DNA from 2 places in the Pleomorphochaeta sp. DL1XJH-081 genome. Region 1 is predicted to be linked to the other one. Evidence: riboswitches for the same ligand, from Rfam matches in the RefSeq annotation. Region 1 holds a riboswitch; the other holds the start of a gene.

Region 1 (6,037 bases):
ACAGACAGGGCAGGTATGTTGTTCGCCAACAAGATAGCCATGGTCCTCACAGGTCGAGAAGGTGGGGGTAAGAGAGACATAGGGGAGACGATAACGGGAGAAGATCCGCTGCAAGAGACGCTTTGCTACTGCTGTGGATTCAATGCGCTCTCCTAGGTAGAGATGCAACACTGTTCCTCCAGTATATTGGCATTGCAGGTCATCCTGTAGGTCCAATGTCTCGAAGAGGTCGTCGGTAAAACCGACGGGCAATTGGGTGGAATTGGTGTAGTAGGGGACATCAGTTCCAGCTGTAATGATATCGGGGAAATCCTCCTTGTCCCTTCGGGCAAGACGATAACTGGTACCTTCGGCAGGAGTGGCTTCGAGATTGTAGAAATTACCACTGCGCTGTTGGTATCCCTCGATCAACTGACGTAATCGATCCAGGGTACGTAATGCGAAGCGCTGGCCGTTCTCGGTCACCAGACTACCAGAAGAGCCGAAAAGATTCAGACAAGCCTCCTCCATTCCCACTAGGCCGATAGTGCTGAAATGGTTTGCCCAGTACGCCCCCTCCTTCTCCTTGATTGATGATAACCATCTTGCACTGAAGGGATACATGCCACGTTGGGTTTCCCGTTCGACGACCTTTCGTTTCAACTCAAGACTTTGGAAAGCCAAATCGGAGAGTATCTCCAATTTCCCAAGGAAGTCCTTCTCATCATAAGAAAGATAAGCCAGCCGGGGAAGATTGAGTGTGACCACCCCAATGGAGCCCGTCAGAGGATTGGAACCGAACAAGCCACCACCGCGTTTACGTAGTTCTGTGGTATCCAGACGAAGACGGCAGCACATCGAAAGTGCATCCTCTGGTGACAAGTCGCTACTCACATAATTTGAGAAGTAGGGAATACCATACTTGCAGGTCATTTCCATGATAGCATCGGCAACCGGCCCATCCCATGGGAAATCTTTGGTCACATTGATAGTGGGAATAGGGAAGGTAAATACGCGGCCGCTTGCATCGCCCTCCATCATCACTTCACAGAAGGCCAGGTTGAACAGATCCATCTCCTTCTGGAAATCGCCATAGGTGGAATCTTGTACCTCTCCGCCAATTATCACACCCTGGTCCCGCATTCTGGAGGGTACGGTAAGGTCCATGGTCAAATTGCTGAACGGACATTGGAAACCGACCCGAGTAGGGACGTTCATGTTGAAGACGAATTCCTGCAAGGCTTGTTTGACTTCGGTGAAACCCAATCCATCAGTACGGATAAAGGGAGCGCAGTAGGTATCGATGGAGGACCAAGCTTGCGCTCCGGCACTTTCACCTTGGGTGGTGAATGTGGCATTGACGATTTGTCCCAAAAAGGAGCGCAAATGCTTTGCCGGTCTGGAAGATACTTTTCCGGTGATACCACCGAATCCCATCGTCAACAGTTGCTGCAGGTCCCACCCGCAACAATAGGGACCATAGAAACCCAGATCGTGGATATGAAGGGATCCACTTTGGTGGGCTTCACGGATTTCGGTGGGGTACACCTCATTGAGCCAATAGCGACGGGTGAAAGCTTCACGGATATAGTTGTTCATCCCATTGATCGATTTCCGTGTATTGGCGTTCTCTTGGATCATCCAATCCTTGTCATCCAGATAATCGTTGAACAACCGGGTAGTGGCATCGATCAGGATTCTTCCCTCACGGACTTTCCGACGTTCCTCACGATAAAGGATATAGGCTTTCGCGGTAGCCGATGCACCGCTGAGCATCAACTGCTCTTCTACCGCATCCTGGATCGTCTCCACATCGACCGAGGTGGTCGATCCGTTTTCCAGCTGTTGCAGTACTTCTTGGGTGAGCTTTTCGCTATCGATCGATTCTTCGGCTACACGGGCAGCCTTTTCCACAGCAAGGGCTATCTTCTGTCCATCGCAAAAGACGACCTGCCCATCTCGTTTGACGACACGAGTAATCATGGGTTCCTCCTGCTGTCAGAGGATGTAATGAAACAACAGGAGAACAAAAGGACGCAATTCGCCCATTTTTGCACGCCAATGCCATACTCCGTGACAGCGTGTCCATACAGGGAGGTCTTCTGGCTCAGGCTCAGCGGAGCATTGTCTCCTTCCCAGATTACTCCAGTGGATGCGACAGACTCCTAACCTTCACAGCGGCGGGACCGCGTGGGTATCCGTACCCAACTTCCCTGTCCTGTATGCACAATATATAGTGTAGGTGTACCGTACGGTACGCTACCCATAGTAAGGGAGCCTGCCTCCAATGTCAACGAAAAAGATGCCGGGCTTGTACCTAGCTCCATCCTTAGTGATATTGCTATCGATAGATCTCTACAATTAGATGCTCTTCTTGCATAATCTATGACCAGTAATTAGACTATTCCTATGAATACAGAGAAAACAAAAGTCATCACCACTATAGACGGATACATAGCTCAATCCAATCCTGAGTACCGGCAGATCCTCACTCAGATTCGTAACATCATACGAGAAGAGGCACCCATGGCTACAGAAAAGATTAGTTATGGTATGCCCACGTTCTACTACAAGGAGAACCTCGTTCACTTCGCTCTAGCGAAGAAACACCTCGGTTTCTATCCTACTCCCAGCGGAGTCCAAGCTTTTGTCTCTGAACTTGGTCCCTACAAATGGTCCAAGGGTGCCATACAGTTTCCACTTGATCAACCTATCCCCTATGATCTTATTCGGAGGATAGTCCGGTATCGGGTGGGGGAGGTTGTGGGTGAAAATAGGTAATTACCCTGCTTTAGATGGATAAGATTTTATAACCTCGTTACCACATGATTGAATATTTCACTCTTTACGAGCCTTCAATTATAAAGTAGGTATGTATTTGTGCACTTCACTACCAAACTGTCAAAAAAAGCGCCTCTCCATACGAATCCTAGTTGCGTCCTCCCTTCCCATCTGCTACTATAATCTTCAATGGGTGAAAGCTAACCGATATAGAAATACTATTGGTAACCTTTTACTCCGATACATGGTTTCTTTTGCATTACTGCAAATATGCGAGGGGGACAATACACCGTGCTTGTTCCGGCATTCCGGTGTATCGCGCAGCCAGTGAGTATGGCAACCTCTCCACCACTGAAAATGGTGGAAATGGCGAAGCTGTGCATTGCTAGCAATGCCGCATGTATCAAGACCTAAGTTCTAATCAAGCAATAACGTGAGCAAAAGTATCGAGTGGCAATGCCCGCTCGAATACCGGTGCCCACCACTTTTGTTCATTTGTTGAACACTTTTAACCACAAAACCATGTATACAGACACCCATGCCAAAGAACTAGCCCTCCTCAATTACATTGAGCACAACGCCCATGCAACACAGCGTGAACTCAGTGAACAGGTAGGCATGTCCCTTGGCGCCATCAACCTTTTGCTCAAGACCCTCATCAAGAAAGGCTTCGTGAAGGTTGAGAAACTTACCCCCAATTCAGTCAAATACTTTCTCACCCCTGCCGGCATAGCCGACAAACTCGATCGTACCTACTCCTATATCGTACGTACTTATCGTGAGATAGACCACATGAGAAACCGCATTGTCACCGTAACCAACAACCTTGCAAGCTTACACCAAGCAGACAAGATACTGTTCTACGGTCCAAAGGACGACTTCTCCCTCATGGTTACCGATCTTGTGAATATAGAGAGTTTCGATATCCCCGTCACTGTCTGCCATAGTATGGAAAGGGTGAAGGGGGAGAGTGGGGAGTTTAAAGCTGAGGATGAAAAAGTTCAGCATGGTGATGGGAAGACTGGAATTTCAAAGATTGAAGATCGAAAGAATGAAAGTCGAAAAAACGAAATCGATCAACATCAGGGTAGAAGCAAAGAAAGTGCAGAGATTGAAGAATCTAAGATTGAATTCTTGAGGAATGAAAAAGTAAAGATTGAAGAGCAAAAGATTCAGAGCGATAAGATTGAATACATAAAGAATGAAATTTCTACCCCCATTATTGTCTGGCGAGAGGATGATGAACGAGAATTGAAAGCTATTGGCTTGAGAAGTGTGAATTTGTTGGGGATGGTGAGTGTGCTGGGTCCGAAGGAAGTGGCGGTGTATGAATGAGAAGAGGATATTTCTTTCGTTTTCAACCATGTTCTTTTCTAGTGGGTTAGAGCTACATATAAGAGGAAGCAGACTGGAACGTTTGGGCAATATTCGGCGTTATCGTTAGTCGTTTTGAAGAATAGGATGAGTGATAGATATACGGGAATAAGGTCTGGGGGCTCGAAAGCTGCATAAATATGCAGGAATCGAGGGGTTTTGGGATATTGGATTGGTTGAGTTGAAGCAGGATGGGAGAGGGCAAAGAAGAGGGTGCCCACACCATAATTTTGGCGCAGAGCTGAAATTGGTGGTGGGAAACTTATGAACATAGGGTGGGAGTGTTGAGTTCCTGCCCTATCTGTTTTCAACATGATAGTAACTTTATATGGGTAATGAAACCTTGGAACTTGAAGAATCAACAACTCAAAAGATGGTTGCTCCATCGAAAAACTATCTGCATATTAAGAGAGTAGTTGATTTCATCTGTTCTCTATTGGCTTTAATTGTCCTCTCTCCCATATTCCTGATTCTCATCATTGCCATTAAGCTTGATTCTAAAGGTCCTGTCTTGTTCAAACAGAAACGTGTTGGTATTCATAAGACACATTTCAATATTCTCAAGTTCAGGACCATGCGTATTGATACTCCTAATGATGTCCCGACTCATCAGCTCAAGAACCCTGAGCAATATATTACCAAAGTAGGTAAGTTCCTCAGAAAGACTAGTTTGGATGAGCTTCCCCAGATCTGGAACATTTTCGTTGGTCAGATGTCTGTCATTGGCCCCAGGCCAGCTCTGTGGAATCAGTATGATCTCATTGACGAGCGAGACAAATATGGGGCCAACGATGTTCCTGTAGGTCTTACTGGTTGGGCACAGATAAACGGAAGAGATGAGCTTCCCATTAGACTAAAAGCAAAGCTCGATGGTGAATACGCCAAGCGTATTGGCCCATGCATGGATATTCGTTGTTTCTTCGCTACCATCTTCTCAGTCCTCAAAAGTGACGGGGTGAGAGAAGGGGGGACGGGGAGTGAATAAGTTGGTAGTAGTATGAAACGTATTCTGATTACAGGCGCAAATAGTTACGTAGGAACCAATGTGGAACGTTGGCTAATGCGGGAACCAGATAAGTATCAGGTTGATACTTTTGATATGATTGATGGCTCCTGGAGAGAGAAAGACTTTTCTGGTTATGATGTAGTCTTCCATGTAGCTGGTATTGCGCATGTGAATGCCAAGAAGAATATGGAATCCTTGTACTACAAGGTGAATACTGATTTAACAATTGAAACTGCCCAACATGCTAAGCAGTGTGGTGTGAAACAGTTTATTTTTATGAGTAGCATAATTGTCTATGGTGAGAGCAAGTCTCTTAAACCTGTTGTAATCACCAGAGAGACAGAACCAAAGCCCAACGGTTTTTATGGTAACAGTAAGCTTCAGGCAGAGATTGGAATAAAGAAGCTGGAAGACCAAGACTTCAAGGTTGTGATACTCCGTCCTCCTATGATTTATGGTCCTGGTTCCAAAGGAAACTTTTCAAAGCTTATTGCCTTAGCAAAGAAAACACCAATCTTCCCTGCGTATCACAACCAAAGAAGTATGCTCTATATTGATAACCTCTGTGAATTTGTCCGGTTAGTCATAGACAATGAAGAGCAAGGTGTATTCTGGCCACAGAATGGGGAGTATGTGGATACGTGTGAGGTAGTGAGGCAGGTAGCTGAAGAGGCTGGGCATAAGGTATGGATTACAAGGGTGTTGAATTTGTTTGTTTTCCTTGGTTCTTTCTTTGTTTCTAGTATAAATAAGCTATTTGGTAGCTTGATATATGAAAAGAGCCTTTCTGAATTCTTCAATAATGACTATTGTTTAGTGGATTTTGATTCTTCAATAACCAAAGTGATTAATGCATGAAGCGACGAGTTCTCTTTTTAGTCAATCATGAAGTAGTCA
Region 2 (6,037 bases), on a different contig from region 1:
TTGAAACGGGCAATATCGAGAGGAAACAATCCATCTGCATCCGGTTCGTTCACATCGCAACCAGCTTCCAATATCGCGGACACAACTTCAATGTTATCGGTGAGATGACAGCCAAGGGCATAGTGTAATACGGTTTCGCCGGTGAAAGATTTTCGGTTAATATCGTCTACATAGTCGAGCAACAGCAATGCTACTTGTGAATTATCCGCAGCGCATGCATGCATAAGTGGTGTCATCCCCTGAGAATCCACTACATTCGCCTTGGCTCCACCCTTCAGCAATACCTTGACAAGATCCACATTGTCGAGTGCATGGACGAGTACAGGATATCCCTCCGAGTCGACTGCGTTTGGGTCTACGCCAAGACTCAATAGTGTCTCCAACATGGGAACCGGTTCCGGATTCTCATACATAGCTACTACTAGGGCATTTTGCTCAACCGCTTGATCATCGCTATTCCATAACTCATCATAGTCTATGTCATCTGCATCATCCCGTGGTTCTAGGTAGAGATCCATAGGCATGGTGGTATTGGGATTGGCTCCCTTCGAGACAAAGAAATGGATTAATTCGTCTGTAGCATTCGAAGCAGCACATAGAAGAAACAGAAGATCCAGTTCCCTCTCCGTAACGGCCTTCAAGTGGGAAAAAAGGTATATAGCGACTTCAGGGTTCGGATTATTAATAGCGGCTTCGCTTACGATGGTAAAATTGACTTCTGCGCCTGCCATAGCCAGAACCTCGATTATTGCAATATGTGGATTACGTACCGCAGCATACCATAATGGACTGTGGCCATCCGCATCCGACTCGTCCACATCCCTAATCTTGACCAGTAATGTCTCGAGGATTTCTTTTTCACTTGCAGATTTGGCTGCATGGCACAATTGTGCAAAACTCTCCGAAAGATCCATGTTCTGAACTCCTTGGGAATATTGTAGCATCAGTTTCGTCAAGACGCTATGAAAGAATATCTTTGCCCTACTTCAATCAAAAAAAAACAGTGTTTGCATTATATATGATGGCTTTGGTAGAATAGAGGGAAATTTGGCAGGAAAGGAGTCGCTCATGAAACATGGTGTAGCAATAATAGGGACAGGTGCAATCGCAAGATCACATATCGCCGCATACAATCAATTCCCAGAGGACTGCGAAATCAAAGCATTATGTGATATCTACCCCCAAAAAGCGAAGGCATTGGCGGAGGAGATGGAAATTAACGTTGATATTTTCGAGGATTACCATCAGATGCTCGAACGTACGGACATCGACATCGTCTCTATTTGTCTTCCCCCTAGTGTACATGCAGAAGTCTCCATAGCTGCAATGGATGCAAAAAAACATGTCTTGGTCGAAAAGCCTATGGCTCCATCCCTTGCCGAATGTGATGCGATGATCGAGGCCTCCGAAAGGAATCGTGTTCTTCTCTCACCTATCGCACAAAATAGATTCAGGACATCGATGATGAGATTGAAACATATGATTAGCGAAGGTATTGGCGGTAGCGTTCTGCACGCTACAGTAGACTCGTTGTGGTGGAGAGGTCAAAACTACTATGACCTTTGGTGGAGAGGTACGTGGGAGAAGGAATGTGGTGGTTGTACAACGAGCCATGCAGTACATCAACTGGATCTATTACAATGGATGGTGGGAATGCCACAGGAGATTACTGCTGTCATGACAAATGTAGGCCATGACAACTCGGAATGTGAGGATCTTGCAATTGCAATAATGAAATATCCAGGCATGCTCGCCCAAATGACAGCCTCTATCGTTGCCCATGACGAAGGACAGCAGTTAGTTTTCCAAACTGAAAAAGCAAGATTCTCGGCACCATGGAAAATCGCAGCTTCTAAAGCATTGGAAAATGGATTCCCAGAAGATGATACCCAAACCGCAAAAGAAATGGATTCCTACTACAACAATCTTCCCGAAATCTCTCCTGAGAGACATGCAGGGCAGGTGAAAGACTTCATTGAAGCATTGGAAGGAAAACACCCGTTACTGATAGATGGAAAACAAGGCAGGAATACTATTGAGTTGATCATGGCAATCTATAAATCTTCACAATCGAAGCAGACGGTCACCCTACCATTGGCTAAAGATGATCCATTGTATACCCGAGGAGGTCTCATTGCCACTATGCCGAGATTCCATGAGAAGAAGCGGAGTATTGAAAATTTCTCTACAAGTGAAATAACCTTGGGTAAGGATGCGAAATAGAGTCAATTCTTGCCCCTAAAATCCCTATGGATCGAGTAGCTATATTTGTTTCTTTCGATCGCCACAGGGATCACAAATCTTATCTTTGGTTGAGGAGGATTCCGGGATGCAACAGAAAGCAGATGGACAAAATTATGCCCCGAAAGGAAAGGCCTTTCCGGTGTGTAAGCCAGGAGAATTCAAAGTTGGTGTTATTGGATTAGATCATGGACATATCTATGGCATGTGTAATGGTCTTGAGGAAAGTGGAGCCCAGATTGCATTCGTTTATGATAAGAATCCCGAAGCAATGTCAAAGTTTTCTTCCCAATTCCCTCATGTCACCATTTGCAAAGACCCGAAGGCGATATTAGAACACCCCGATATCAAATTGGTTGCCAGTGCATCGGTACCTGTAGAACGTACACCGTTAGGAATCTCGGTAATGCTTCATGGAAAGGATTTCTTTGCTGACAAACCGCCTTGCATCACAAAAGAACAGATAGCACAAGCTCGCAAGACAGTAGCGGAGACTGGAAGAAAATTCGGTGTCTACTATAGTGAGCGATTGCATGTTGAGGCTGCAACCCGAGCGATGGAACTCATAAGTCAGGGGGCGGTAGGAAAAGTGGTCCAAGTAATGGGATGGGGTCCTCATCGTGCTGCGACCCATACCAGGCCACAATGGTTCTTCGAGAAGAAGATGTATGGCGGAATCCTCGTGGATATTGGATGCCATCAAATTGAACAGATTCTTGCGTTCAGCGGATCCAAAGATGCTACTATCACCAGTAGTAAGATAGCCAATTTCAACCATCACCAGTACCCGTCTTTCTACGATTTCGGCGAAACTACACTTACTACTGATACGGGGTGTTCGGGTTATTTCCGCGTAGATTGGTTCACTCCCGATGGTTTGGGAACCTGGGGAGATGGGCGTACGATAATCTTAGGAACCGATGGATATATTGAGTTACGTAAGTATATCGATATCGCCAGGGACCAGGAGGGAGACCATGTCTATCTAGTAAACCATGAGGGTGAACACCATGAATGTGTAGCTGGCAAATCAGGATATCCGTTCTTTGGTCGGTTCATACGAGATTGTCTCGATCGTACCGAAACAGCAATGGATCAGCAATTGGTGTTCCGGGCGATTGAATTGGCGGTACAAGCTGAGTCGCAAGCGTCAGTGCTCGCATAGGAGAGAAAAGTAGATCGATGATGGTTTCCTAGCCTATAGTGGGGTTTGAACTTGACAGTATCCCCACGGTAAGCATAACATGATCGGACAAGCGGTTCGGATGGTTCCAAGCCATTCGCTAAGAGGGAAACGGGTGCAAGTCCCGTACGGTCCCGCCACTGTAATGAGGTAAGAACGGCTGTCATTGGACAACCACTGGAGTAATTCCGGGAAGGAGCCGTTACGTATTCCTCCAAGTCAGGAGACCTGCCGCATGTGAACCTGTCGATCTCTTGATCGGACCTACGGTGCATAGGTCGGGTGTGCAGACTCATACCCATCACTTACTTAGGAGTTTGGGTATGGAAAATTACCGAACACGCTTGATTTCTCTGATTTCGATGATGTTACTCATTATCATTCCCCTTTCGGCAAATGGATTGGGAGAGTCGCAGTCACATGGAGAATATGCCATATCGATTGTAGATTCACGTGGAGTGACCATTTCACTTGAAGAGATCCCACAGAAGATCGTCTCACTGAGTCCAAATATTACAGAAACGCTTTTTTCCTTGGGACTGGGGGATCACATGGTAGGAAGAACCGACTATTGCGACTATCCTCATGAAGCCCAATCCATTGAACCGATGGGAGACCTACTCTCTCCAAGTGTGGAAAAGATCGTCTCTACCGATCCTGACCTCGTAATTATCAGCAATTTAGGTCAACTACAGACCATAGAAGCGATAGAAATGACTGGAATCCCAGTAGCGTTCATAGATGAACCACAAACCATGGAGGGAACCTATAGGATTATCGAACAGGTGGGCGAAGTAACAGGAACCGCCAAGGTAGCAGCCCAGATAGTCAAGGACATGCGATCTGAAATTGAAAAAATCAATGTTTCAGAATTGAAAGACAATCCCAGTGTCTATTATGTCGCTGGGTTTGGAGAATGGGGTGATTTCACTGCTACAGGAGATACGTTCATCCATGATATCATCACCCTCGCTGGCGGTGAGAACATTGCATCCGAGGCAGTCAACTGGAGCTACCAGCTGGAGTTGTTACATGCAAAAGATCCCGACATCATTATCTTACCCCCGTTATGGGGAAGTACCTTTGAACAGACGTATGAGCAATTCGTAAATCATCCCTCGTATGCTTCCCTCTCAGCTGTAAAAAAGGGGAAAATCATCAATATTGACAACAACATCATAGAGAGGCAGGGTCCCCGTAGCGCTCAAGCTGTATCGATTCTCGCAACAGAAATCGATCGACTCTCGAGGTAAGCGGTGATACGTCCCACATTTTTACCGATCATCGGTATAGCCTTGGTAATCTCACTCGTTGCAGTTACTGGTCTTGCGCTGACTTTGGGTCCAGCAGGTATACCTTTGACGGTTATCGATGATATTCTGTTATCCGGTCCTTCTGTGGACCAATCGGCAAATTTCACAACAGCCCAACATCGAATCGTGTGGACACTCCGTCTTCCACGTATCCTCACATCATTGGTCGCTGGGATTATCCTTTCTGTGTCAGGTATGGTATACCAAGCTCTTTTCCGTAATCCCATGGCTGACCCTTATGTATTGGGAATCTCCAGCGGCGCTGCATTTGGCGTATCGCTCGCAGCATTTCTTGGATTTGTCGGAGGTGCTACTGGAATATGGCAGGTTCCACTTGTGGCATTCTTGGGAGCTGCTGGAACGGCCTTGTTCATCCTCCTACTCTCTGGCGGGGTACGAAGGTCGCCAACTACCCTACTTTTAACAGGAATTGCGTTGAACTTCCTCCTATCGGCGCTTATGACGCTTTTCATGTATTTAAATCGCGCACAATTGCAGAACATCATGCAGTGGACCATGGGAAGCTTTGGTTCTTCATCCTGGAACAAGCTCTCCATTATGCTCTCCATAGGAACTCTAGGCATGCTCCCTATAGCTTTTCTTACCCGGGAGTTGGACATCCTCCTACTGGACGAAGCTTCCGCTCATAGTATCGGAGTCTCTGTAAAAGTTGTCAGGATGGTCCTCCTCTTCTCTTCAACACTGGCAACAGCGGTCACCGTGGCCTTCTGTGGTACGATAGGTTTCGTTGGGCTGATGGTACCACATATCATGAGATTGGTTACCGGACCACGTCACCGATCTTTGCTCCCCTTCTCGATCTTAGGAGGAGCTCTCATGATGGTTGGAGCCGATACAGTTGCGAGAACCGTGTTGGGAGCGTCTGAACTTCCTGTGGGAGTAATAACCGCAATAGCCGGAGCCCCCTTGTTCATCATCCTACTGGTAAATTCCAAGAGGAGACAATCGTGAAGAAACCTAATGCTGCATCGGTCAGAAATCTCCAATGGTCATACAGAAGTAAAGTCCTATTCAGGAATCTCCATACCGATTTGCCAATCGATTCTTTCATCTCGATCATAGGTCCGAATGGATCTGGCAAGACGACCCTTCTGAGACATCTGCTGGGTATCCTTGAATCGCATACAGGCAATGTGGATCTCTTTGGAAAGGATATCAGGGCATACAACCAACGAGAGATGGCAAGGAAAGCAAGTTATGTTCCCCAATCCAGTCGATTGGAATACGATTTCACAGTTTCTGAATGTGTGGCCATGGGTAGGTATGCCCACGGAGGAAG

What was found. Region 1 has a riboswitch for cobalamin ahead of ACODJP_RS05490 (ribonucleoside triphosphate reductase). Riboswitches for the same ligand answer to the same signal wherever they lie in the genome.
Region 2: linked by a shared signal. The riboswitch ahead of ACODJP_RS10390 (ABC transporter substrate-binding protein) and the one ahead of ACODJP_RS05490 (ribonucleoside triphosphate reductase) in region 1 are both predicted to bind cobalamin.

What each region holds. Positions count from the first base shown of each region.
Region 1 covers NZ_JBMDYO010000002.1:250,230-256,266, reverse strand. The annotation lists gene ACODJP_RS05490 (ribonucleoside triphosphate reductase) at 1-1,962, opposite strand, end outside; cobalamin riboswitch at 2,055-2,216, opposite strand; gene ACODJP_RS05485 (iron chaperone) at 2,389-2,760, shown strand; gene ACODJP_RS05480 (winged helix-turn-helix transcriptional regulator) at 3,283-4,095, shown strand; gene ACODJP_RS05475 (sugar transferase) at 4,463-5,119, shown strand; gene ACODJP_RS05470 (NAD-dependent epimerase/dehydratase family protein) at 5,132-5,998, shown strand; gene ACODJP_RS05465 (glycosyltransferase family 4 protein) at 5,995-6,037, shown strand, end outside.
Region 2 covers NZ_JBMDYO010000006.1:10,838-16,874, forward strand. The annotation lists gene ACODJP_RS10375 (ankyrin repeat domain-containing protein) at 1-914, opposite strand, end outside; gene ACODJP_RS10380 (Gfo/Idh/MocA family protein) at 1,069-2,223, shown strand; gene ACODJP_RS10385 (Gfo/Idh/MocA family protein) at 2,330-3,406, shown strand; cobalamin riboswitch at 3,482-3,674, shown strand; gene ACODJP_RS10390 (ABC transporter substrate-binding protein) at 3,748-4,677, shown strand; gene ACODJP_RS10395 (FecCD family ABC transporter permease) at 4,681-5,709, shown strand; gene ACODJP_RS10400 (ABC transporter ATP-binding protein) at 5,706-6,037, shown strand, end outside.